One region of the Arthrobacter sp. G119Y2 genome, then DNA from elsewhere that is predicted to be linked to it. Evidence: predicted binding sites of a transcription regulator. Region 1 holds the regulator's gene; each other region holds the start of a gene.
What was found. The regulator LexA, encoded in region 1, represses DNA repair genes until DNA is damaged. The targets are predictions, from matches to a motif close to TCGAACANNTGTTCGA.
Positions count from the first base shown of each region.

Region 2: the regulator LexA is predicted to act here: its motif matches at 2,068-2,083, upstream of WKB88_RS12850 (DUF6504 family protein).
Region 3: the regulator LexA is predicted to act here: its motif matches at 3,133-3,148, upstream of WKB88_RS09560 (LexA family protein).

Region 1 covers NZ_JBBPFS010000011.1:47,816-55,186, forward strand. Annotated here, with positions in the region: gene WKB88_RS17680 (histidinol-phosphate transaminase) at 1-247, opposite strand, end outside; gene WKB88_RS17685 (LysM peptidoglycan-binding domain-containing protein) at 345-779, opposite strand; gene lexA (transcriptional repressor LexA) at 1,167-2,003, shown strand; gene WKB88_RS17695 (ATP-dependent DNA helicase) at 2,079-4,130, opposite strand; gene hflX (GTPase HflX) at 4,123-5,691, opposite strand; gene WKB88_RS17705 (class I SAM-dependent methyltransferase) at 5,812-6,432, shown strand; gene dapF (diaminopimelate epimerase) at 6,571-7,371, opposite strand, start outside.
Region 2 covers NZ_JBBPFS010000005.1:228,885-236,255, forward strand. Annotated here, with positions in the region: gene WKB88_RS12840 (DUF2087 domain-containing protein) at 1-154, shown strand, start outside; gene WKB88_RS12845 (MDR family MFS transporter) at 286-2,025, shown strand; gene WKB88_RS12850 (DUF6504 family protein) at 2,210-2,521, shown strand; gene WKB88_RS12855 (DNA polymerase III subunit alpha) at 2,530-5,997, shown strand; gene thrS (threonine--tRNA ligase) at 6,075-7,371, shown strand, end outside.
Region 3 covers NZ_JBBPFS010000004.1:59,983-67,353, forward strand. Annotated here, with positions in the region: gene WKB88_RS09540 (GNAT family N-acetyltransferase) at 1-229, opposite strand, end outside; gene WKB88_RS09545 (DUF6308 family protein) at 279-989, shown strand; gene WKB88_RS09550 (HAAS signaling domain-containing protein) at 1,029-1,658, shown strand; gene WKB88_RS09555 (glycerol dehydrogenase) at 1,783-2,928, opposite strand; gene WKB88_RS09560 (LexA family protein) at 3,161-3,592, shown strand; gene WKB88_RS09565 (Y-family DNA polymerase) at 3,638-4,924, shown strand; gene WKB88_RS09570 (VOC family protein) at 4,980-5,348, opposite strand; gene WKB88_RS09575 (MarR family winged helix-turn-helix transcriptional regulator) at 5,411-5,854, shown strand; gene arfB (alternative ribosome rescue aminoacyl-tRNA hydrolase ArfB) at 5,902-6,324, shown strand; tRNA gene WKB88_RS09585 (tRNA-Ala) at 6,401-6,473, opposite strand; gene WKB88_RS09590 (four-helix bundle copper-binding protein) at 6,696-7,115, shown strand; gene WKB88_RS09595 (mycothiol transferase) at 7,190-7,371, opposite strand, start outside.

The sequences.
Region 1 (7,371 bases):
GGCCGAGATATGCGGCGAGGCGCTCCCGGAGTTCGGTGAACTCGCGGTCCGGGTAGCGGTTCAGGCCTGCCACGGCCCGGTCAACGGAGGCGGCGATGGCCTTCCGCACCTGCTCGGGCAACCCGTGCGTGTTCTCGTTGACGTTGAGCAGGATGGGCACGTCAAGCTGCGGAGCACCGTAAGGCGCAAGTCCGCGAAGGTCATCGCGCAGGGGAAGTCGGTTCAGTCTCTCCAGCTGTTCAGTCACCACTACAGCTTAAGACTCCAAGGCGGGGCGGGAAGAATCCCCGTGTCGCAGCAGCGGGTTGTTACGTTCTGAGTTGTGCTTGGAACGGACCCGGGATTCAGGACTGGACCGGAATGAACAGCTGCACTCCGGCCGGCACGCGCTCGCTGGGCAGGTTGTTCAGTTCCATGATGTCGGCGACCACATCCCGGGGGTCGCGTTCCGGGGCGAATTCCTCGGCCAGGGCCCAGAGGGAGTCACCGGGAGTGACGCTCACCTGAAGGGTCCGCGTGACGTCCGGCCCGCCGTTCGAGGCGACGGCCGGGGCGGTGAAGAAGCCCAGCACGGTTAGCGCGGCAGCGGCCGTGAGCATCAGCGGCAAGCCGATAAACACCAGCCGGCCCCGCCGCGTGAGCCGGAGCCGGGCCGCCGGAGCCTGGTCTCCGGAGGCTGCGGCGGGCGAAACAGCTTCCGGCCCGGCTGCGGGCCGGGCCGGAGCCTGGGCGAAGGGGGCAGAGGTCCGGGACAGTGTGGATAATGCGTGGGCTGGCATGGAAATACCTTTCCGGTTCGAGAGCAGCAACGGCAGAGCCGAAGCTGTATTCGAATAAGTGAAAGCGGTGCGGAGTGAAGATTTCGAAACTATGTTCGAAGGTTGTGAACTCATTTCTAGCACCTATCTACTAATAAAGTCGAGACTCGCTCGAACAAATGTTTGAAAAGGCCGCTCCCCTCGCCTAGCGTTGAGTCCAGAGGAAGAGGGTTCGGCGGTTCACACCGGGCCGGTGCGGGGCGCGGGCCCCGGAACGGTTCGAACAGGACCACTGAATCAGCTGCCTCTGACATTCCCGCCGGCACGGCTTGCACAGCGTTCCGGCCCAGACATCCGCCCGACCAGCTCCGGCACCGCCCGGACCAGCTGACCCGAAGGGAACCCCACGTGGCCCGCAGGACTGCTTCCGAAGACAGCACCAATCAGCCAGCTGCGACCGGCACCCGTGCGCGCGCGAAAGGCCTCACTCCGCGGCAGAAAACCGTCCTTGAGATGATCCAGCGGTCCGTGAGCACCAACGGGTACCCGCCCACCATGCGGGAAATCGGGGACACCGTGGGTCTGGCGAGTCTGTCCAGCGTGACCCACCAGCTCATGCAGCTGGAGAAGCTCGGCTACATCCGCCGCGACCCCAAACGCCCCCGCGCCATGGAAATCCTCATTCCGCTGATGCTGCGCGACGGACAGCCGACTTCCCCCGGCGCCGACGGGGAGCCTTCGGACAGCCCACGCCGCACCGAGCCGGCGCTCCCGGCCGCAGGCGGCTCCGGCAGTGCAGGCGGCCGCTCCGCCGAGGGTGAGGTCGCCTCCGCGGGCCTGGCCACGGTCACCGAGCTCTCCACCTCCGTGGACACTGCCATGGTTCCCCTGGTCGGCCGGATCGCTGCCGGCGGGCCCATCCTGGCCGAGCAAGTGGTTGAGGACATCATGCCGCTGCCGCGCCAGCTCGTGGGACACGGTGACCTCTTCATGCTCCGGGTCTCGGGTGATTCCATGGTGGACGCCGCCATCTGCGACGGTGACTGGGTGGTGGTACGCCGCCAGCCCACAGCCGAGAACGGCGACATCGTAGCCGCCCTGCTGGACGACGAGGCCACGGTCAAAACGTTCCGCCAGCGCAACGGCCACACCTGGCTGCTGCCGCAGAACACCCGCTACGAGCCCATCGTGGGCGACCACGCCGTCATCATGGGCAAAGTCGTCTCGGTCATGCGCTCCCTCTAGCCCGACACACGCCAGACGACGCACACAAAAGGGCGGCCGGATTCTTTCCGGCCGCCCTTTTGCTTGTCTTCTGTTCTACTTCCGGGCTCCGGGAACCTTCTCCTGCGCCGCAGACTGCTCGGCCAGGCGGCCCAGCACCGACAGGACCACGGAACGGTCCGTCGTGGACCAGAACGGCGGCAGAGCGGCCCGCAGGAAACTGCCGTAGCGGGCAGTGGCCATCCGGGAGTCCAGGATGGCCACCACTCCGCGGTCTCCGGCGGCGCGGATCAGCCGCCCGGCCCCCTGCGCCAGCCGGACTGCGGCATGCGTTGCAGCCACCGACATGAACCCGTTCCCGCCGGCTTTGGCCACCGCGCGGGTGCGGGCCGTCATGAGCGGGTCGTCCGGACGCGGGAACGGGATCCGGTCAATGAGCACCAGACGGCAGGCGGTTCCCGGCACGTCAACGCCCTGCCAGAGCGACATGGTGCCGAACAGGCAGGTGTCGGGCTCCTCGGAGAACTGCTTGACGAGCGAGGACATCGAGGACTCCCCCTGGCACAGGATCGGAAAATCCACCCTGGTCCGCATTGCGTCGGCCGCGTCTTCGGCGGCCCGGCGTGAGGAAAACAGTCCCAGCGCCCCGCCGTTGGATGCTTTCAGCAGCGCCTCGATTTCGTCCAGCTGCGCCTCGGAGGTGCCCCGTTCGGGCTTGGGCAGATCCTTGGCCACGTACAGCACACCCTGGCGCGGATAGTCGAAGGGGCTGCCGACGTCGGTGCCCGTCCAGGAGGGTGCCCCGGGGCCCAGGAGCCCCAGCGCGCCGGCCACCGGACCGAACTCGGAACCGATGGCCAGGGTTGCCGAGGTCAAAACCACCGTGTGGCCGTCAAAGAGTCCTTCACGCAGCCTCCCGGCCACCGACAGCGGCGCAACGTTCAGGGTGGCCGGAGCGGTCTCATCCGGCGGGGAGTAGCCGCCCGACGGCGAGAAGGAGCTGGGCCGTGACGCCCAGATCACTTCCCCGGCATCGGGGGCGGAAACGAGCCGCTCACAGATGCCCAGCACGGCCATGAGGCGGGACCTGGCGGTCTGGCGCCCGCCGTCGGCCGTTTCCCCGGGCTCCGGCTTGGAATCGGACAGGGCCACCCGGCAGGCCTCGCGGACGCGGCCCACCGCCTGTTCCTGTTCCTCGTTCAGCCCGCTGGCCAGCAGCCCGGACGGAATGCCTTCCAGGGACTTGTCGAAGGCGCGCCCGGCCTGGGCCAGTTCTTCGACGCTGGCGGAGGTGTGCTTGCGCGCCGCGGTGACAGCGGCGGAAATTACGGTTCCGGAGAGCTGGCCGGTGACGGCGCCGGTCACCCGGTCCTGCAGCTCATGGGCCTCGTCGATGACCACCACGTCATAGTCCGGCAGCACAGCCAGACCCTCGAACGCGGCGATGGCCAGCATCGCGTGGTTGGTGATGACGACGTCGGCCACCGCAGCCTGGGCACGGGCGCGTTCACTGAAGCACTCGGCGGCCATCGGGCATTTCTGGGCGCCCAGGCACTCCATGGACGTCACTGAAACCTGGCGCCAGGCTTTGTCGCTCACGCCCGGAACAAGGTCGTCGCGGTCTCCGGTGTCGGTCTCCTCGGCCCATTCACGCAGCCGCACCACTTCCCGTCCCATCGCCGAGGTGGGCGAGGGTGCGGGATGGCCCACGGCGCGGTCTTCGCCGAGCGTAAACAGAGCACCGGCGGGATCCTCCTCTTCCGGGAATCCCCCGCCGGTCTTGTGCAGGCAGACGTAGTTGCTGCGGCCCTTGAGCAGCGCGACGTCGACCTCGCGCGGCAGCTTGGGCTTGAGCGTCTTGAGCAGGCGCGGCAGGTCCCGGCCCACAATCTGGGACTGCAGCGCCAGCGTGGCGGTGGAGACCAGCGTGGGCTTGGTGCTGTCCAGCGCGTGGTGGATCAGCGGCACCAGGTAGGCCAGCGACTTGCCGGTTCCGGTGCCCGCCTGAACCAGCAGATGCTGTCCCTCGTCAATGGCCTGCGTGACCTGGCGGGCCATTTCGTGCTGGCCCGGGCGGTTTTGGCCGCCCATGCCGGCTACGGCGGTGTCCAGCAGATCCAGGACTTCGCCGGTGGTGTCTTTACTCATGGGTGACGAAGGGCTCCAGTTCAGCTGCCAGGCCCTCGCGGACCATCACGTGCAGGCGGGTTCCTGCCTCGGCGTGTTCCACGGAAAGGATTTCCGTGTCCGAGCTGTGCAGCCGGGAGACAATCTCACCGCGGTCATAGGGCACCAGCAGGTGCAGGTCCACGCCGGGGCGGGGAATGCCTTCGGAGATGGCTTGCAGCAGCTCGTCGACGCCCTGGCCGGTCCGGGCGGAGACCACAACGTGGCGGCGTTCCTTCTGGCGCAGCCGTTCCAGGACAAACGGATCAGCGGCGTCGGCCTTGTTCAGGACGATGATCTCCGGAATGTTGCGGGCATCCACATCCGTGAGGACAGTGCGGACAGCGGCGATCTGGCCCTCGGGGTCCGGATGCGAGGCATCCACCACGTGCAGGATCAAATCCGCGTCGGCAACTTCCTCAAGCGTTGAGCGGAACGCCTCCACAAGCTGGGTGGGCAGCGAACGGACAAAGCCAACCGTGTCCGCCAGCGTGTAGCCGATGCCGTCTTCGGTCTGGGCCTTGCGAATGGTGGGGTCCAGGGTGGCGAACAGTGCGTTCTCCACCAGGACGCCGGCATCCGTGAGCCGGTTCAGCAGCGAAGACTTGCCGGCGTTGGTATAGCCGGCAATGGCCACCGACGGAACCTCGTTGCGCTGCCGGTTGGCGCGCTTCGTTTCCCGGGCTGGTTTCATTCCTGCGATTTCGCGGCGCAGCTTCGCCATGCGGGTGCGGATCTTCCGGCGGTCCAGTTCGATCTTGGTTTCACCGGGGCCGCGCGAGCCCATGCCTGCGCTGGCGCTGCCGACCTGGCCGCCGGCCTGGCGGGACATGGATTCGCCCCAGCCGCGCAGGCGCGGAAGCAGGTATTCCAGCTGTGCCAGTTCCACCTGGGCCTTGCCCTCGCGGGACTTGGCGTGCTGGGCAAAGATGTCAAGGATCAGCGCAGTCCGGTCGATGACCTTGACCTTGACAATGTCTTCCAGGCCGCGCCGCTGTGACGGGGCCAGTTCGCTGTCCACAATGACCGTGTCGGCACCGGTGGCCATCACGATGTCCTTGAGTTCCTGGGCCTTGCCCGAGCCCAGGAACGTCCCGGGGTCCGGCTTCAGGCGCCGCTGGATGATGCCGTCAAGCACCTCCGAGCCCGCCGTCTCGGCGAGGGCAGCAAGCTCCTGCAGGGAGTTCTCGGCGTCGGCCGCCGTTCCTTCGCTCCACAGGCCGGCCAGCACTACGCGCTCCAGGCGCAGCTGGCGGTATTCAACTTCGGTAACGTCTTCCAGCTCGGTTGACAGGCCGGCCACGCGACGCAGTGCGTGGCGGTCGGCCAGGTCTTCCTGGTCGCCGTCGTGCGATGAATGCCCGACGTCGTCAGAAAGGGCCTGGGCCCTGCCGCGCGGGGCGTTGCCGCCGGGGGCTTTGGCCTCCGCGGCGCTCTCCTTGGCGAGGATCCTGTCAATGACCCCCTGGATGTCCTCCGGGCTCAGCTCCGTATTGGGCTGGGCGGAACCGGATGTGCCAGGGCGGGAATTGTTGATCGTCATAATCTCCTTATAAGCCGTGTTCTCCATGGTAAGTCAGTGCACGGACATTTGGGGGCGTGATCTTCCCGCCGTTCCATCCGGTTTCTGCAGCCTGCCACAGACCCACTATTCTGGTTTGTTATGGGTTCAGACCATTACTTCAGTTCACAGCCCTCGGGCCCCGAGGTCCGCCGGCCGCTTCATGTCACTCTTGACGGCCGGGAGCGCACACTCGTCACGTCCGGCGGGATTTTCAGCCCCGACGCCATAGACAAGGGAACCGTGGTCCTGCTGGACGAAGTTCCTGCGCCCGCCCCTGCCGGCAACCTCCTTGACATTGGCTGCGGCTGGGGGCCGGTCGCCCTCACCATGGCACTCAAGTCCCCGGACGCCCGGGTGTTCGCCGTGGACGTCAATGAGCGCTGCCTGGGCCTGACCCGCGACAACGCCGCCGCCCTGGGCCTGGGCAATGTCACGGCGTCGCGGCCCGATGAGGTGGACCCCGACCTGCGCTTCGACACCATCTGGTCCAATCCGCCCATCCGCATCGGCAAGGACGAACTGCATGCCCTGCTGCTGCTGTGGCTGCCGCGCCTGGCTCCCGAAGGAACCGCGTGGCTGGTTGTCCAGAAGAATCTGGGGGCGGACTCGCTGCAGAAGTGGATGGCCGAGCAGCTCGGCGACGGTTTCTCCGTGTCCCGCCACAGCACTGCCAAGTCTTTCCGGATCATCAAGGTCGAGCGCAAAGCCCGCGTGAGCTAGCCGCCGAAACTGTCAGTGGTTCTTTCCATGCTTGGTTCAACCGCCTCCCCGGGCTGATTATTCCGTTCCGGGGAGGCGGTTTTCCGTGTTCCGGGACTCCGGCGGCGGGGCCGGGGCCAGAGGCTTGGAGGTTAGACGCTAGAGGAGCGTGCCGCGCGCCACGAGGACGGCAGGGCCGCTGAGCTCAACGTGTTCGCGGCCGTCTTCGGCGGTCAGGAAACGCACGCCAACGACGCCGCCCGGCACCGTGACAGCCCATTCGTTCGGGGCCTCACGTCCGGCCCAGAAACGGGTGGCGGCGGCAGCCGCGCACGCGCCGGTGCCGCAGGAGAGGGTCTCCCCCACGCCGCGCTCGTGCACGCGCATCGTCAGCAGCCCCACCCCGTCAACCACCAGCGGATCGGCGGGCACCACGAATTCAACGTTGGTGCCGTTCTCCGGTTCGGGCTGCACGGACGGTGCGGCCGTGAGATTGGTGGCGGCCAGTTCCGAGAGCTCCGCCAGCGCAACCACGGTGTGCGGGTTGCCCATGCTGACCGAGAGGCCGGGGCGCGGAACCTCCAGCCCGTCGGCGTTGACCACTGCGTCCATGGCCTTGGCGGCAGCATGGTCCGGATGGATGAACTCCCAGGGGCCCATGTCCACGGCGTAGCCGCTGTCCACGCGGGTGACTGTCTTGGTCCCGGCCCGCGTGCCGACGGTCAGGGTTTCGCCCTCGGTCAGCTGCACGAGGCCTTCGGCGAGCAGGAAATGGGCAAAGACGCGCACGCCGTTGCCGCACATCTCCGAGACGCTTCCGTCGGAGTTGTAGTAGTCCATGAACCATTCGGCCCCCGGGTCGCTCTGCAGCAGGGCCCGGCCCTCGGGAAGACGGGCTGAGCGGACTGCACGGATGAAACCGTCTGCGCCGATCCCGCGGTGCCGGTCGCATACGGCGGC
Region 2 (7,371 bases), on a different contig from region 1:
ACGCGCCATCACCGAGCGGCTTGCAGAATATTCCGATGACCCCGCCGCCATCCGCCGCTATCTGGTGGATGAAGGCATCGTCTCCCGCAACCCTGAGGGTTCGCGCTACTGGCTGTCCGCTCCGCGGCCGGCGGACGGGTGGGAATTCGCCTAGTAGGCGGACTGCAGTCGGAGCAGGGGCACAACCGTTGACTCCCTTGCCGGAGCGGGCGTCTGATGGAAGGAGCCGCGGGGACTGCGCCGGCTTCGGAGCGCAGCAGGCGACGGCTTCACAGGGAGGCGTTCATGGCCGCCAAGTTCACCGCCCACGGCGCAGAAGCCACCCATCCCGGTGCCCGTGCAGCAACGGATCTGGGATCACCGGCGTCGTCGTACCGGCTCAGTGCACCGCCGGCCGTCCTCCATCCGCAGGCCGGGCCGATACACCCGGAAACCCCGGTGGACCCTTCCCCGGCTTCCGGCACCGGCGGGCATCCTCCGGCCAGGCACAGCCAAGAAGCCCCGTCACCGCATTCCCGGCGTCAAATGGCGCTGGTTTTCACCGGGCTGATCCTGGCCGTCCTGATTTCGTCGCTGGACCAGACCATCGTGGCAACGGCTTTGCCCACGATCGTGGGGGACCTGCAGGGGCTTGACCACCTGTCCTGGGTCATCACCGCCTACCTGCTGACGTCCACAATCGGTCTGCCGATCTACGGCAAGCTGGGGGACCTGCTGGGACGCAAGAATATCTTCGTCTTTGCCATAGCCGTGTTCCTGGCCGGATCCGCGCTGTCCGGACAGGCCCACAGCATGGCGGAGCTGATCGGTTACCGTGCGCTGCAGGGCGTGGGCGGCGGCGGGCTGATCATCGGTGCCCAGGCCATCATCGGAGACGTGGTATCCGCCCGTGACCGCGGGAGGTACATGGGGCTGATCGGTGCCGCGTTTGGAGTGGCGTCAGTCAGCGGCCCGCTGATCGGCGGCTACCTGACCGAATACTGGTCGTGGCGGTGGGTGTTCTACATCAACCTTCCCCTGGGAGCGGTGGCACTGGCGGTTATCATCACATCGCTGCACCTTCCCGCGCGCACCGGACCGCGGCCCAAACTGGACTATTCCGGCGCGGCCCTTTTGGCCGTGACCAGCGCGGCCCTGGTCATGCTGACCAGCTGGGGCGGAACCACCTATGCCTGGACGTCCCCGACCATTCTGGGACTGGGGGCGCTGGCCGCCGTCGGGGTGGCTGCGTTCATCCCGGTGGAACTGCGGGCCGCCGAGCCGATCCTGCCGCTGCGGCTGTTCGGCAACCGCAACTTCCTGGTCTGCACCCTGGTGGGCCTGTCCGTGGGGCTGGCGATGTTCGGCAGCATTTCCTACCTGCCCACCTTCCTGCAAATGGTCAACGGCGCTTCGGCCACTATGTCAGGGCTGATGATGCTGCCCATGACGGCGGGCCTGCTGATTACGTCCATCGGCACGGGGCAGCTGATTTCCCGGACCGGAAAGTACAAGATCTATCCCGTCCTGGGTGCGGCCGTCATGATCGTTGGGCTGCTGCTGCTCTCCCGGATCTCCAACACCACGCCGTACTGGTTCACCGCCGCGGGCATGTTTGTGCTGGGGCTGGGCATCGGTGCGCTGATGCAGAACCTGGTGCTGATTGTGCAGAACAGTGTTCCGGGCCGGGACATGGGCGCCGGTGTTTCCTCCGCGAACTATTTCCGCCAGATGGGCGGCTCGCTGGGAATCGCTGTGTTCGGATCGGTCTTCATCAGGCGGCTCAATGACCAGGTGGCCGAGGACGCCCCGGTGCAGGCCGCCGGGGTACTCCGCAACGGGGTGAACTCCATCAGCCCTGCGGAACTGAAGACGCTGCCGGAGCCGGTGCGGGAGTTTATTGCCCGGGCCTTCGGCGAGGCCCTGCCTCCGATTTTCCTGCTGGGCATTCCGGCCCTGGGCGCGGGCTTGGTCCTGGCCCTTTTCATCAAGCAGATTCCGCTCTCCGAGACTGCGCGGGTGCAGCCGGGGACGGCGGCGAAATGAACCGGCGGCGTTTGTCAGGAGGGCACCGTACACTGGTGTTATTCGAACATGTGTTCGAAGATGGTGATCTGGTAATTGATCCGGACAGGTGGTGTCCGGAGTCTGCAATCCGCTGCGGTGCAGCGGGCTGATCATGGATGCAGGCTCAACTCTGCAGTCCGCATCGGCGGGAGAGGGAACTGAAGTGGGTGTCTTCAGTGAAGCAGTAGAGGTGGTGTGTTCTCCGGGCGGACAGCCGCTGCGGTTGTCCTGGAAGGGGCGCACGTACAAGGTGGCCGCTGATCCGGTGCGCTGGTATGAACGCCGGAACTGGTGGGACGAAGAACCGCGGGCCGAGCGCGGACACGGCGCGGGGCTGGTGGATTCGGAGATCTGGCGCATCCAGGCCCGGCTGAACTCCAGCTCGCCGCTGCGGACCCTGGACATCTCCCATGACATCTCCACCGGCCGCTGGCGCCTGATCCGCATCCATGACGCCTTGCGGGAAAGTGCCTAAGCCATCCCATGAGCTTTACCCATCTGCACACCGCCAGCGCCTTCAGCGCCCATTACGGAGTGTCCTGGCCGCAGGACCTCGCCGCGGCCGCCGCCGCCGACGGCGCCGACGCCCTGGCCTGCACCGACCGGGACGGGCTGTACGGAACCGTCAAGCATCTGCGGGCCTGCATGGACGCCGGAATCGATCCCGTTGTGGGAGTGGACCTGGCGGTGCTCGGCGAGCCGGACAGAGACGGCAGCCCCGCCGTGACCGGGCGGGTGGTGGTCCTGGCCCACGGACACCGCGGCGGTGCGGGGTACCGAGCGTTGTGCCGGCTGATTTCCGACGCTCACGCGGGCACATCCGCATCAGCGGCACGCAGGGGCAGCAAGCCGGTCGGTGTCACGCTGCAGCAGCTGGCCGCCCGCGCGGCGGGGGACGGCGCGGGGGACAGCGGGGGACCCGGCCCGGTCCTGACCGTGCTGGTAGGCCCCTATTCCGACGTCGGAATCGCCATGCGCAGCCGCAGCTACGCCGTCGCCCGCACGCTCTTCTCCCGCTGGCAGGAGGTGCTGCCCCGCACGGCGCTCGCCGTGGAGGTGGTAACCCACCTCAGCGCGCCGGGAGGAAACCTCAGCCTCGCCCATGCTGTCCGCATGTTCCGGCTGGCCGATGAAATGCGGCTGCCGGCCATCCTGACCAACGCCGTTCGCTATGTCGATGCCGACGGCGCCGCCACCGCCGATGTCCTTGACGCCGCCCGCGCGCTGACGTCCATGGCCCGGCTCGGGGACCTGCAGCCCAACGGGCAGGGCTGGCTGAAAAGCGCGGATCAGATGAAGGCGCTGGCCCGGGAAATCAGCGCCGAGGCCGGTTACGGGGGTGCAGGGGCGGCGCGTCTGCTCCGCGACACCGAGGCGCTCGCCGATACCTGCCGGATGGATCCGCAGGCGGACATGGGATGGAAGCAGCCGGTGGTCCCGGAAGCCTCGGTCATCGGCATCACCAGCGCCCCCATGGCCGAGCTGGTGCGCCGCTGCGAAGCGGGAATCGGGCGCAGGTTTCCGTCCCGGGAGCTCGGCGGCTCCGCGGAAGCGCGGATGCGGACCCGGCTGGCCCATGAGCTGGGCATCATCGAGCGACTTGGCTTTGCCTCCTATTTCCTGACCGTCGCAGAGGTTTCCTCGATGATCACCGGCATGGGGGTGCGCGCCGCGGCCCGGGGATCCGGAGCCTCCTCGCTGGTGAATTATCTGCTGGGAGTCAGCCACGTCAATCCGCTGGCCCATGACCTGATCTTCGAGCGTTTCCTCTCGCAGGACCGCTCAACACTGCCGGACATCGACATTGACGTCGAAAGCGCGCAGCGGCACAAGGTTTACCACCGCATCTTCGAACGCTTCGGCGCTGAACGGGTGACGCTGATGAGCATGCAGAACGGCTACCGTGCCCGCGGTGCGGTGCGCGACGCCGGCATGGCGCTGGGTCTGGCCGAGGAGGACATCGGGGCAGTGGCCAAACAGCTGTGGCGCTTTTCGGCCCGGAAATTCCGGGAGGCGCTCGCGGAAAAGCCCGAGCTGCGGGAGGTGGCCGAACGGGTGGAAGGCAACCGGCAGCTGGATTTGCTGGTGGACCTGACCGAACGCCTGGACCGGCTGCCCCGGCACATTTCGATGCATCCGTGCGGAGTGATCCTGGGAGACGCCTCCCTGCTGGACCGCACTCCGGTGCAGCCATCCGGCCTGGGCCTGCCCATGTCCCAGTTCGACAAACACGATATGGACCCCATGGGCATGCTCAAGCTCGATGTGCTGGGCGTGCGGATGCAAAGTGCCATGGCCTACGCCCTGCAGGAGGTCCGGCGGCTGCATCCGTCCAAGGCGGACACCGTTGCCGCCGGCGCCCATCCGCCCGGACCCGACGGACTGGGCCCGGACTATGTGCACGAGGACGGCTCCATAAACCTCGACGCCGTGCCGCTGGACGACAAACCCACCTATGACCTGATCTGCAGCACGCACACGCTGGGCTGTTTCCAGATTGAGTCCCCGGGTCAGCGGGAACTGATCGGCAAGCTCGCCCCGCGCGAGTTTAATGACCTGATCATCGACATCTCCCTGTTCCGCCCGGGACCGATGAAATCCGACATGGTCCGTCCGTTCCTGGAGCACCGGCACGGCTTCTCGCCGGAGGTGTATCCGCACGAAGCCCTGCGCCCGGTCCTGGCGGAAACGCACGGGGTGACGGTGTTCCATGAGCAGGTGCTGCGTACCTTCGACGTGTTTACCGGCTGCGGCCTGGCCAAAGCGGATGAACTGCGCCGGCTGCTGGGAAATGAAGACGCCGAAGGATCCGTGGAGGACTACTTCCGGACCGAAGCAGGTAAGCGCGGGTATTCGGCGGAGGTCATCGACAAGGTCTGGGACACGCTGAAGGCCTTTGGCAGCTTTGGTTTCTGCAAGGCGCACGGAGCCGCTTTTGCCGTTCCCACCTACCAGTCCGCCTGGCTGAAGGCCCATCACCCCGAGGCATTCCTGGCCGGCATCTTCGAACACGATCCGGGCATGTATCCGCGCCGGCTGCTGGTGGCCGAGGCCCGGCGGATGGGTATCCCCATCCTGCCGCTGGACATCAACCGCAGCGGTGAACAGTACCGGGTGGAGCGGGTGCCGGCGGTCCCGGCGTCGCCCGGGCATCCGGCCCGGCCGGAAAAACTGGGAATCCGGCTGAGCCTTGCCGGAATTTACGGGCTGTCCGCAGCGGAACTGCGGCGCATCACCGCCGGCCAACCCTATGATTCACTGGCTGACCTGCGGGCCCGCGCCCGGGTTGGACGCAGAACCCTGATCCGCCTGGCCTCCCTGGGAGCCTTTGATTCCCTCGCCAGGGACACCGGCTCGGCAGCCTCCCGCGCGGATTTGCTGCACCATCTGGATACGTCACCGCCCCGTCCTGCCGGGCGGAAGTACGACCCCATCCCCGGCCAGCTGGCACTGCCGCTGGGGGACACCGAACTGGAGAACCTGCAGCCGGACCTGCCCGAACCCACGCTGCGCGAGAAGGTGCGCACCGAACTGGACCTCCTGTCAGTGGACGTCAGCGCCCACCTGATCGACAGCTACGGCCCGCTGCTCACGGACCTTGGGGTGACCAAGGCCCGGGAGCTGATGGATCTGCGCAACGGATCCGAGGTGCTGGTGGCCGGCATCAGGGTGGCCACCCAAACACCGCCGATGCGCGGCGGGCGGCGGGTGGTGTTCATCAGCCTTGACGACGGCACCGGCTGCGTGGACTGCACCTTCTTCACCGAAGCCCAGGAAAAGACCGGCCCGCTGCTCTTCGGCACCCAGCTGATGCTCGTCCGCGGCCTGACCCGCCGCACCGGACCGCGCGGCATCAGCATGCAGGCGCTGGAGGCATGGGACCTTAACGACACGGCCTCCCTGCCCCGCCTCCAGCGCGGCAGGTTGGTGGGGCCCAACTCCAGCGGATAACATCGAAGGGGCGCAGAAGGAGCCGGTCACGTCCTGACCGGTCCAGGACGCCGTACAACGAAATCTAGGAGACAACCGTGTCAGTGCCAGAGAAGTTCACCCTCATCGTCGACGGCGAAGAGACCACGGTGGATACTGGCACCACAGGTGCTCAGCTGTTCTTTGACCGCCGCGACGTCGTCGTCATGCGCGTTGGCGGGGTCCTGAAGGACCTCGACACAGAGCTCTCCGAGGGTGATTCCGTGGAGTCCGTCACCATTGACTCCGAAGACGGGCTCAATGTCCTGCGCCACTCCACCGCGCACGTTATGGCCCAAGCCGTGCAGCAGCTGCGCCCGGATGCCAAGCTCGGCATCGGCCCGTACATCAAGGACGGCTTCTACTTCGACTTCGACGTCGCCGAGCCGTTCACCCCGGAGGACCTGAAGACCCTCGAGAAGATGATGCAGAAGATCATCAACTCGAACCAGAAATTCGCCCGCCGCGTGGTCACCGAAGAAGAAGCCCGCGAAGCCATGGCCAACGAGCCGTACAAGCTGGAACTGCTGGGCACGAAGGACGGCGCCGAGGAAGCCGGCGAAGGCGCGAACATCGAGGTCGGCGCCGGCGAGATCACCATTTACGACAACGTGGACCGCAAGTCCGGCGACACGGTCTGGTGCGACCTGTGCCGCGGCCCGCACCTGCCGAACACCAAGCTGATCTCCAACGCCTTCGCCCTCACCCGCTCCGCCGCTGCCTACTGGCTCGGCGACCAGAAGAACCAGCAGCTGCAGCGCATCTACGGCACCGCCTGGCCCACCAAGGATGCACTGAAGGCCTACCAGGAGCGCCTGGCCGAGGCCGAGCGCCGCGACCACCGCAAGCTGGGCACCGAACTGGACCTGTTCTCCTTCCCGGACGAGCTGGGTTCGGGCCTGCCGGTGTTCCACCCCAAGGGCGGCATCATCCGCAAGGCCATGGAGGACTACTCCCGCCAGCGCCACACCGAGGCCGGCTACGAGTTCGTCTACACCCCGCACATCACCAAGGGCCACCTGTACGAGGTTTCCGGCCACCTGGACTGGTACCGCGACGGCATGTTCCCTCCCATGCACGTGGACGAGGTCACTGATCCGGAAACCGGCGCGGTCATCAAGCCCGGCCAGGACTACTACCTGAAGCCGATGAACTGCCCCATGCACAACCTGATCTTCCGCTCCCGCGGACGGTCCTACCGCGAACTGCCGCTGCGGCTGTTCGAATTCGGTTCCGTGTACCGCTACGAGAAGTCCGGCGTGATCCACGGCCTGACGCGCGTGCGGGGCATGACCCAGGACGACGCCCACATCTACTGCACCCGCGAGCAGATGAAGGACGAGCTGACCAGCACGC
Region 3 (7,371 bases), on a different contig from region 1:
CCTCGTCGAGGTCTTCCAGGACCACCAGCCCAATCCGGGAGGCGCCGTCGTTAATCCAGTAGCCGAGGGATTCCTCCGACCAGAAGCGCCCGCTGGCCACGGACTCCCGCGCCGACTCCTCCGAATGCCGGGCCCGCACGTGGAACGGAAACCGGTTGGACGTGAGAAACTCCACCAGGTCACGGGAATCCTGCTCGGAGTTGGCCATGGGGCTGAAGGTAATGGGCATGGTCGAACTCTAGAGAACGACAGTAGGGTGTGGAAGCAACACCTGCTTTATGACTTTCCAACCCACCGACGGGGGAACCATGAAACGCGTTATTTCGACGGGCGAAATCACCGTTGATACGGCAGCGCAGAATCTGCGGGATTTCTTCACCGAGATTATGCCGCGCACCGGAATGGTCCGCAGCAGCTCCCGGTTCGATTCCTGGGCCGGCGGAGGCGATGCCCCCGAAACCGTGAACCGGATTACCGCCGATGACCTCGTAGCAGCATCCTTCAGGTCGGTGAAGATTCCGCCGCGGACCGCAGTAGCCGTCTTGGAGACGCGGGCGGAGGAAATCTCCGATCTCCTGGCGCAGATTCCCGCAGACGTGGACCTGCCCGACGCCGATCCGGTGCGAGACCTGGGCGCTGACAGCCCCGCCCGCCAGCTGTGGAACCTGCTCCGCGGCAAGGCTGACGACGCCGGGTGGGGAGTTGGCCCCAGCACCACCAGCAAGATCATGGCCCGGAAAAGGCCGCGGCTGATCCCGGTCTACGATTCCATCATCCGCCGGGTGACCGCGCTGCCCGGCCCCAAGGACCAGTGGCTCTACTGGCACACGTCCTATGCCGACGGCGTGCTGGCCGAGCGGCTGGCCGAGATCCGAGCCAAGTCGGGAATCACCGAGCCGATTACCGACCTGCGGGAGCTGGACATCGTGCTCTGGATGCACGGCAAGCGGCAGGGTTTCGAGCCGCAGGCTGAGGACATTGAAACCTGAGCCGTTCGCCCGCACAACTACCCAACTGAAGGAACTGCCATGAACGCGGACGCGGACACTCATCCCGAGCACATCGTTGCCCACCCCCTGGTCCGGGCGTATCTGCAGGATCTGGACCGGATGCTGGCCGGGACCGAAGACCGCGCCGAAGTCCTCGACGCCGTGACGGAACACATCACCTCCGCTGCGGCCGCGCTGCCCGGCCCGCCCACCACGGCTCAGGTGCAGGACATTCTGGCCGGCTTGGGTCCGGTGGAACGCATCGCCGCGGCGGGTGCTTCGGCAGCGGAAAGGGCAAAAAACGCGGCGCCCCAAAGCGTGCCACCGCCAACGCAGGCCGACAGCGCGTGGCTGGGAACGCCGTCGGGCATCGTGGCGCTGGTTTCACTGATCCTATCGGTGTTCCTGTTGCCCCTTTTCCTCCCGCTGGCAGGCCTGTCGCTCGTGCTGGCAATTATCGCCCTGGTCAGGCGCCGTCCCCGCCCGCGCAGTGCCCTGGTCATCACGATCAGCAGCAGCGTGCTCATCGTGGCGTACCTGGCCATCGGAATCCTGGCCACGCTGGCGCTGTTTTCGCTTACCACCGGCGATGGGTCCACCTCCGAACCAGCTGTGCCCAGCCCCGCAGGTACGTCGGCGCCGGCTTCGGCTCCCGCAGGCCAGCCCTAGCCGATGACTAAAGCCGCGCTTTGGCTGTTCCTTGCTAGCGAGACCATCCAGCAGCAGAGAGAGGGTTAACGCCAACAGGCCAACGATTGCACGGCAGACCCGCGGGAACGAGAATGCAGCTGCCTCAATGCGCCTTATACGGGACGGGCTCGGGGAGGCCCGCTTCCCGCCGCACCCGCCGGGAAAAACGTTCGATGGACTTCAGCGCCGCCACCACGTCCGCGGGACCAACGTCAAACGGCATCGACTTCATGGTTTCACCCGGCACCGTGGCGGCCTCCGCCACCAAATCCAGTTCCCGCGCGTCGTCCACGGACAAGCCCACCTCGGTGAGAGTGTTCGGCAGGCCGACCCGGGTGGTGAACTCGACAAAGTCCCTGACCTCCGCGGTGGGGGCGCCCTCAAGCACCAGCTGCGTCAAAGACCCGATATTGACCTTCTGCCCGTGGGCGAGTCCGTGCGTCTGCGGCGCGGCGGTCAGGCCGTTGTGGATGGCGTGCGCTGCCGCCAGTCCCCCGGATTCAAACCCGAGGCCCGAGAGCAGGGTGTTGGCCTCAATGACCTTCTCCAGCGCCGGCGTGACCACATGGTCACGGGCCGCATCCAGCGCCGGCAGCGCGAATTCCCACAGCACGTCCCAGCTCAAACGGGCCAGAGCGGTTCCGGTCTCGGTCGGAAGCCCGCCGGCCATGGTCAGCGAGAAGGAGGCTGCCGTGGCCCGGGCTTCAAGCCAGGTGGCAAGCGCATCCCCCACCCCGTAGGCGAGGAACGACGCCGGGGCGTTGGCGACAATCTGTGAGTCCACCAGCACCAGGTCCGGGTTCCGGGAAAAGAACCGGTACTCCTCGAACGCACCGTCGGCGGTGTACACGACGGCGAGGGCGGAGGTCGGCGCATCGGTTGACGCAACCGTCGGCACCGAGGCCCAGCGGATCCCGGCCGCATCTCCGGCGGCCTTGCACGCATCGATGGTGCTGCCTCCGCCGACGCCCACCACCACATCGGCTTCGGCTGCACGGATGGCCTGGGTCAACCGGTCAATCTCGGCAGCAGTGGGGGTGCCGTTGAAGACTTCCCGGGTCACCGGCAGTTCCTGCACCTGCAGCGAGACGGTGATGTCATGACTCACGAAACCCCAGACGACGTCGTCGGCCACCAACAGCGGTTTCTTCCCGATCTGCGCCAGAAACTCGCCCAGGCGGTGAATGGCGCCCGCCCCCTGGACGTAGCGGCCGGGACTGATCACGGTACGAACTGGTGCCTGCTTCATATTGAGCTCCTGACCCACGTCTGGGACGGCTGCGCCGCCGCCCGGATTTCAGCGTAGGGGGCGGGCCATAGCCACGGCTAGGGAACAGTACTGCAACCCGGGGCGGGCCCACCCAAGTGAACGTCAGGCGGAAGCTTCCGGTTCGGTGCAGGAATTGCGCGGCGGCAGCCCGGCCCGGCGGCGGCGGTGCTAACCTGAAGGCATTCGAAAGTGTGTTCTAGGGAGGCGGGTCATGGCAGTCTTTTCCTCGAACCCTTCCCAGCGCCCGAGCGGCGGGGAAGAGGGAGCAGCAACCCGCTCCTCCACCCTGCCGGCCGGCTTCGCCTCCCCGGCCCAGGACTATTACGACGCCGGCATCGACCTGAACCGGCATCTGATCCGGGATGCGACGTCGACGTTCATCATGCGGGTTTCCGGCGATGCCATGGACGGCGCCGGCATCAGCGACGGCGACGAGATTATCGTGGACCGTTCCCTGACGCCCAAGGACGGTTCCGTCGTCGTCGCCGTCCTCAACGGCGAGCTGACCATCCGGCGTTTGCTGCTCACCGGCCAGGGCATCTTCCTGCATGCGGACAGCCCCGGTTCAACGGATATTCCGGTGCCGGATCCGGCCGAACTGTCAGTGTGGGGCGTGGTGACCCGGTGCCTGCACCACGTCTAGCTTGCAGTACCGCCGGTTGGTGCGGCCGCAGCCGAGGAGCTCGCCGTGGCTGAGCAGCAGCGGTTCGCTCTGGTGGACGTCAACAGCTTTTATGTTTCCTGCGAGCGCGTTTTTGATCCGTCGCTCGCCGGCATTCCGGTAGTGGTGCTGTCCAACAATGACGGTTGCGTGGTGGCGCGCTCCGATGAAGCCAAGGCCCTGGGCATCAAAACCGGAGAGCCGTGGTTCAAGCTGGCCGAGGCCGCACCAAAACTGGGCCTGGTGCAGCGCTCGAGCAACTATGAACTGTACGGAGACCTGAGTTCGCGGGTGATGCAGCTGCTGGCCCGCTTTTCCTCGGAGCAGGAAATCTATTCCATTGACGAGTGCTTCCTGCACCTGAACGGAACCGATGAACAGCTGCGCAGCCGCGGAACCGAAATTCGGGCCGCGGTGGCGCGGAACATCGGGCTGCCCGTCTGCGTGGGGATTGGCAGCACCAAAACCCTGGCCAAGTTCGCCAACCGGATTGCCAAGCAGAATCCGCATCTGGGCGGGGTGTGCAACCTGGACGCCCTGGGTCCCGCCGTCGTCGACACCATCATGTCCCGGGTGCCGGTCACCGGACTGTGGGGTGTGGGCGCGCGGAACGGAACCCGGCTGAACGCTCTGGGCATTCACACGATTGCGGACCTGCGCGACGCCGATCCCGTCGTGATCCGCGCCAAGTTCTCCGTGGTGCTGCAGCGGACGGTGCTGGAGCTGAACGGCACCGCGTGCATTCCAATGGAAACCGAATCCGCCGACAAACAGCAGGTGCTCTTTTCGCGCAGCTTTGCGACGCCGGTGACCACCCGCGAATCCATGCGCCAGGTCATGAGCCTCTACGCACAAAAAGCAGCCATCCGGTTGGCGAAGGAGGGGCAGCTAGCCACGGTGATGACGGTCTTTGCCGCGACGTCCCGGTTCAATACGACGGCGGCATCATCGCCTTCAGCGACAGTGCGGCTCGAGCGGCCCACAGCCGATCCGTTGGTGCTGACCCGCGCCGCCATCACCGCCATGGACTCACAGGTGGTGGAGGGTGCGCCCTACGCCAAGGCCGGCATTATGCTCACCGGCCTGTCCCCTGCCGGGGCAGAGCCGGTGTTTGATCTCTTTGACGCCGGCCCGGAGCAGCCGGACATCGGTCCGCTGCTGGCACAGGTCACGGACAAGTACGGCGCCGCCAGCATCGGTCTGGGTTTGGCCGGGATGGCTTCCGCCAAACCGGACTGGACCATGGCCCGGAAATTCGCCTCCCCGCGCTTCACCACGGAGTGGTCGGACCTGCCGGTGGTGAAGGCGGTTTAAGCGGTCACATGCTCCTCGCACAGCCAGGCACTGAGACGGAACAGTGAAGTGCAAACTATCCCTGACTGTGCACCGTGACGGCGTATCCTTCGGAATCGAGGAAGGTGAAAGTGGTGCCGAACGGCCCCTCGAAAGGCGGCTGCACGATCCGCACTCCCGCGTTGGCCATGGACCGGTGAAGCGTCTCCGCCTCCGGGTCATGCAGCCACAGCGCCACGCCCAATCCCGGCTGTTCGACAGCGTCCAGGTTCACTCCGGGCGCCGCTTCACGCACGGCAAAAGCTATAGGCGAGGTTGCAAAGACAACGGCGCCGGGAGGGGAAGCAGGCGCCCGGGTCAGGCCGACCATATCCTCATAAAAAGCTGCGGCCTGTTCCAGACTTCGCACCTGAAGGGCGATGAAATCGGGTCCTGTGACGGTCATGGTGTCTCCTTGGATTATGTGTCAGGTTACTGACATACGTCATCGTATGTCAGGATATTGACATGAGCAAACCTGACCGTCCACAGATCGGATATCTCCTCAAAGAGGCCCAAGCTGTGCTTCGGGTGCGCATGGATGAGGTGCTGCGGCCGCTGGGCCTCAGTGTTCCGCAGTACGTATGTCTGCATCTGCTCGAGCGCGAGCCGGGCATTTCCGCGGCTGAGCTCGCCCGGGGCGCCTTCGTCACGCGGCAATCGATGAACACCCTGCTGCAAAACCTGCAGGACCGGGGTCTGGTGGAGCGCCCGGCACGGCCGGCGGCGGGCCGGACCCTGCCGGCGGTGCTCACGGGACCGGGAGCTGAGGTGCTTGCGGACGCACAGGCTCTGGTTGACCAAGTGGAAACCCGAATGCTCTCCCGCCTTGATGCACAGGGCGTCGAAGGGCTGGGCGCGGCACTGTCCCTGTGTATCGAGGCCTTGGAGGCGCCGGCGTCGGGCAGCTGACAGCTTGGGGCCCCGCATAGCCGGACCCGGCATGGGACGCTGGTGACATGGATTTGATGGTCTCGCCCGCGCTCACGATCCCGGCGTCAGAGCTGAGCTGGCGGTTCTCCCGCTCCTCCGGGCCCGGCGGCCAGCACGTGAACACCTCGGACAGCCGCGCTTCCGTGTCCTGGAACATCGCCGATTCGGCGGTGTTGTCGGAGACCCAGCGGGTGCTGCTGCTGAGCCGCCTGCAGCGGCGCCTCATCGACGGCGTGGTTACGGTGACGGCGTCTGAACAGCGCTCACAGCTGCGCAACCGGGAGATAGCTCTGGCCAAGCTGGCTGACCTCGTGGCGGAAGCCCTTGCTCCCGAAGCTGCCCTGCGCAGGAAAACCAAACCCACGCGGGGCTCGAACTATCGGCGCCTCGATGCCAAGAAGCAGCGGGCTGCGACAAAACAGCAACGCAGAAGGCCGCCGACGGATTAGCGGCTGCTTCGGTGGTGACACGTTCAGCTTCGCCTGCCCGGACTACAAAAAACCCCCGACATGCGGGGGCATCCTGTGGAGCTTAGGGGAATCGAACCCCTGACCTTTTCATTGCGAACGAAACGCTCTACCAACTGAGCTAAAGCCCCTTCCCCGGCACCAGCCGGGCGGCTCCGGAGAGCTAACCCCGATTCTAGACCCGCTCCCATGCCCCCGCGCAAATCGCAGCCGCCAAACGAGCGCCGGAGGCCCCCGAACCGGGCCCGACCCTGCCTCCGGAACCGCACCCCGGGCTATCCTGACAGCCCGGCCGCCAGCATCCGGCCGGCCGGAAACGCACCTCTATTCCGCAAGCGAAAAGGAGCAGTGCCATGTCCCTCATCGAAGATGTGATCAGCGAACGGCCCGACGGCGCCGGAACAGACCTCTTGGCCGTATCCACCTGCGTTATTGCCTGCTTTGACTGCGTGCAGGTCTGCAACGCCTGTGCGGATGCCTGCCTCAGTGAAGACATGCTCGGCGACATGGTCGAGTGCATCCGCATGGATCTGAACTGCGCCGACATCTGCGCAGCTACCGGCGCCACTGTAGCGCGCACCGGAACCCGGTACGGCGGATACGACGGGAGCACGGCAACCCTGCTGCGCGCCTGCGCCGCAGCCTGCCGCCGGTGCGCCGAAGAGTGCGAACAGCATGCCGCCGCACACGGGCACTGCCGGATCTGCGCGGAAACCTGCCGCCGCTGCGCCGCCATGTGCGAGGAACTGCTGGTGGTGTTGGAACGCGGCTGAGGATCCCCCAAAAAGAACCCGGCGTACGCACAAACTAGGCCCCCGCCCAACGCCGGCACGACGGCGGGGCCGGGCTATGTGCCCGACGCCAGAACCATCCCGCGCAGGTAGGCTGCCTGGCCCGCGTGCTCCAGGCCGTCCCCCAGGATGCTGACCAGCCGGACACCCAGAGTGACGGGCGGATCCCAGGCGGTGTCCACCACCTGGTCAAGGTCGCCGCCGTTCACACCGGAGACAAAGGCGGCCGTACGCGAAT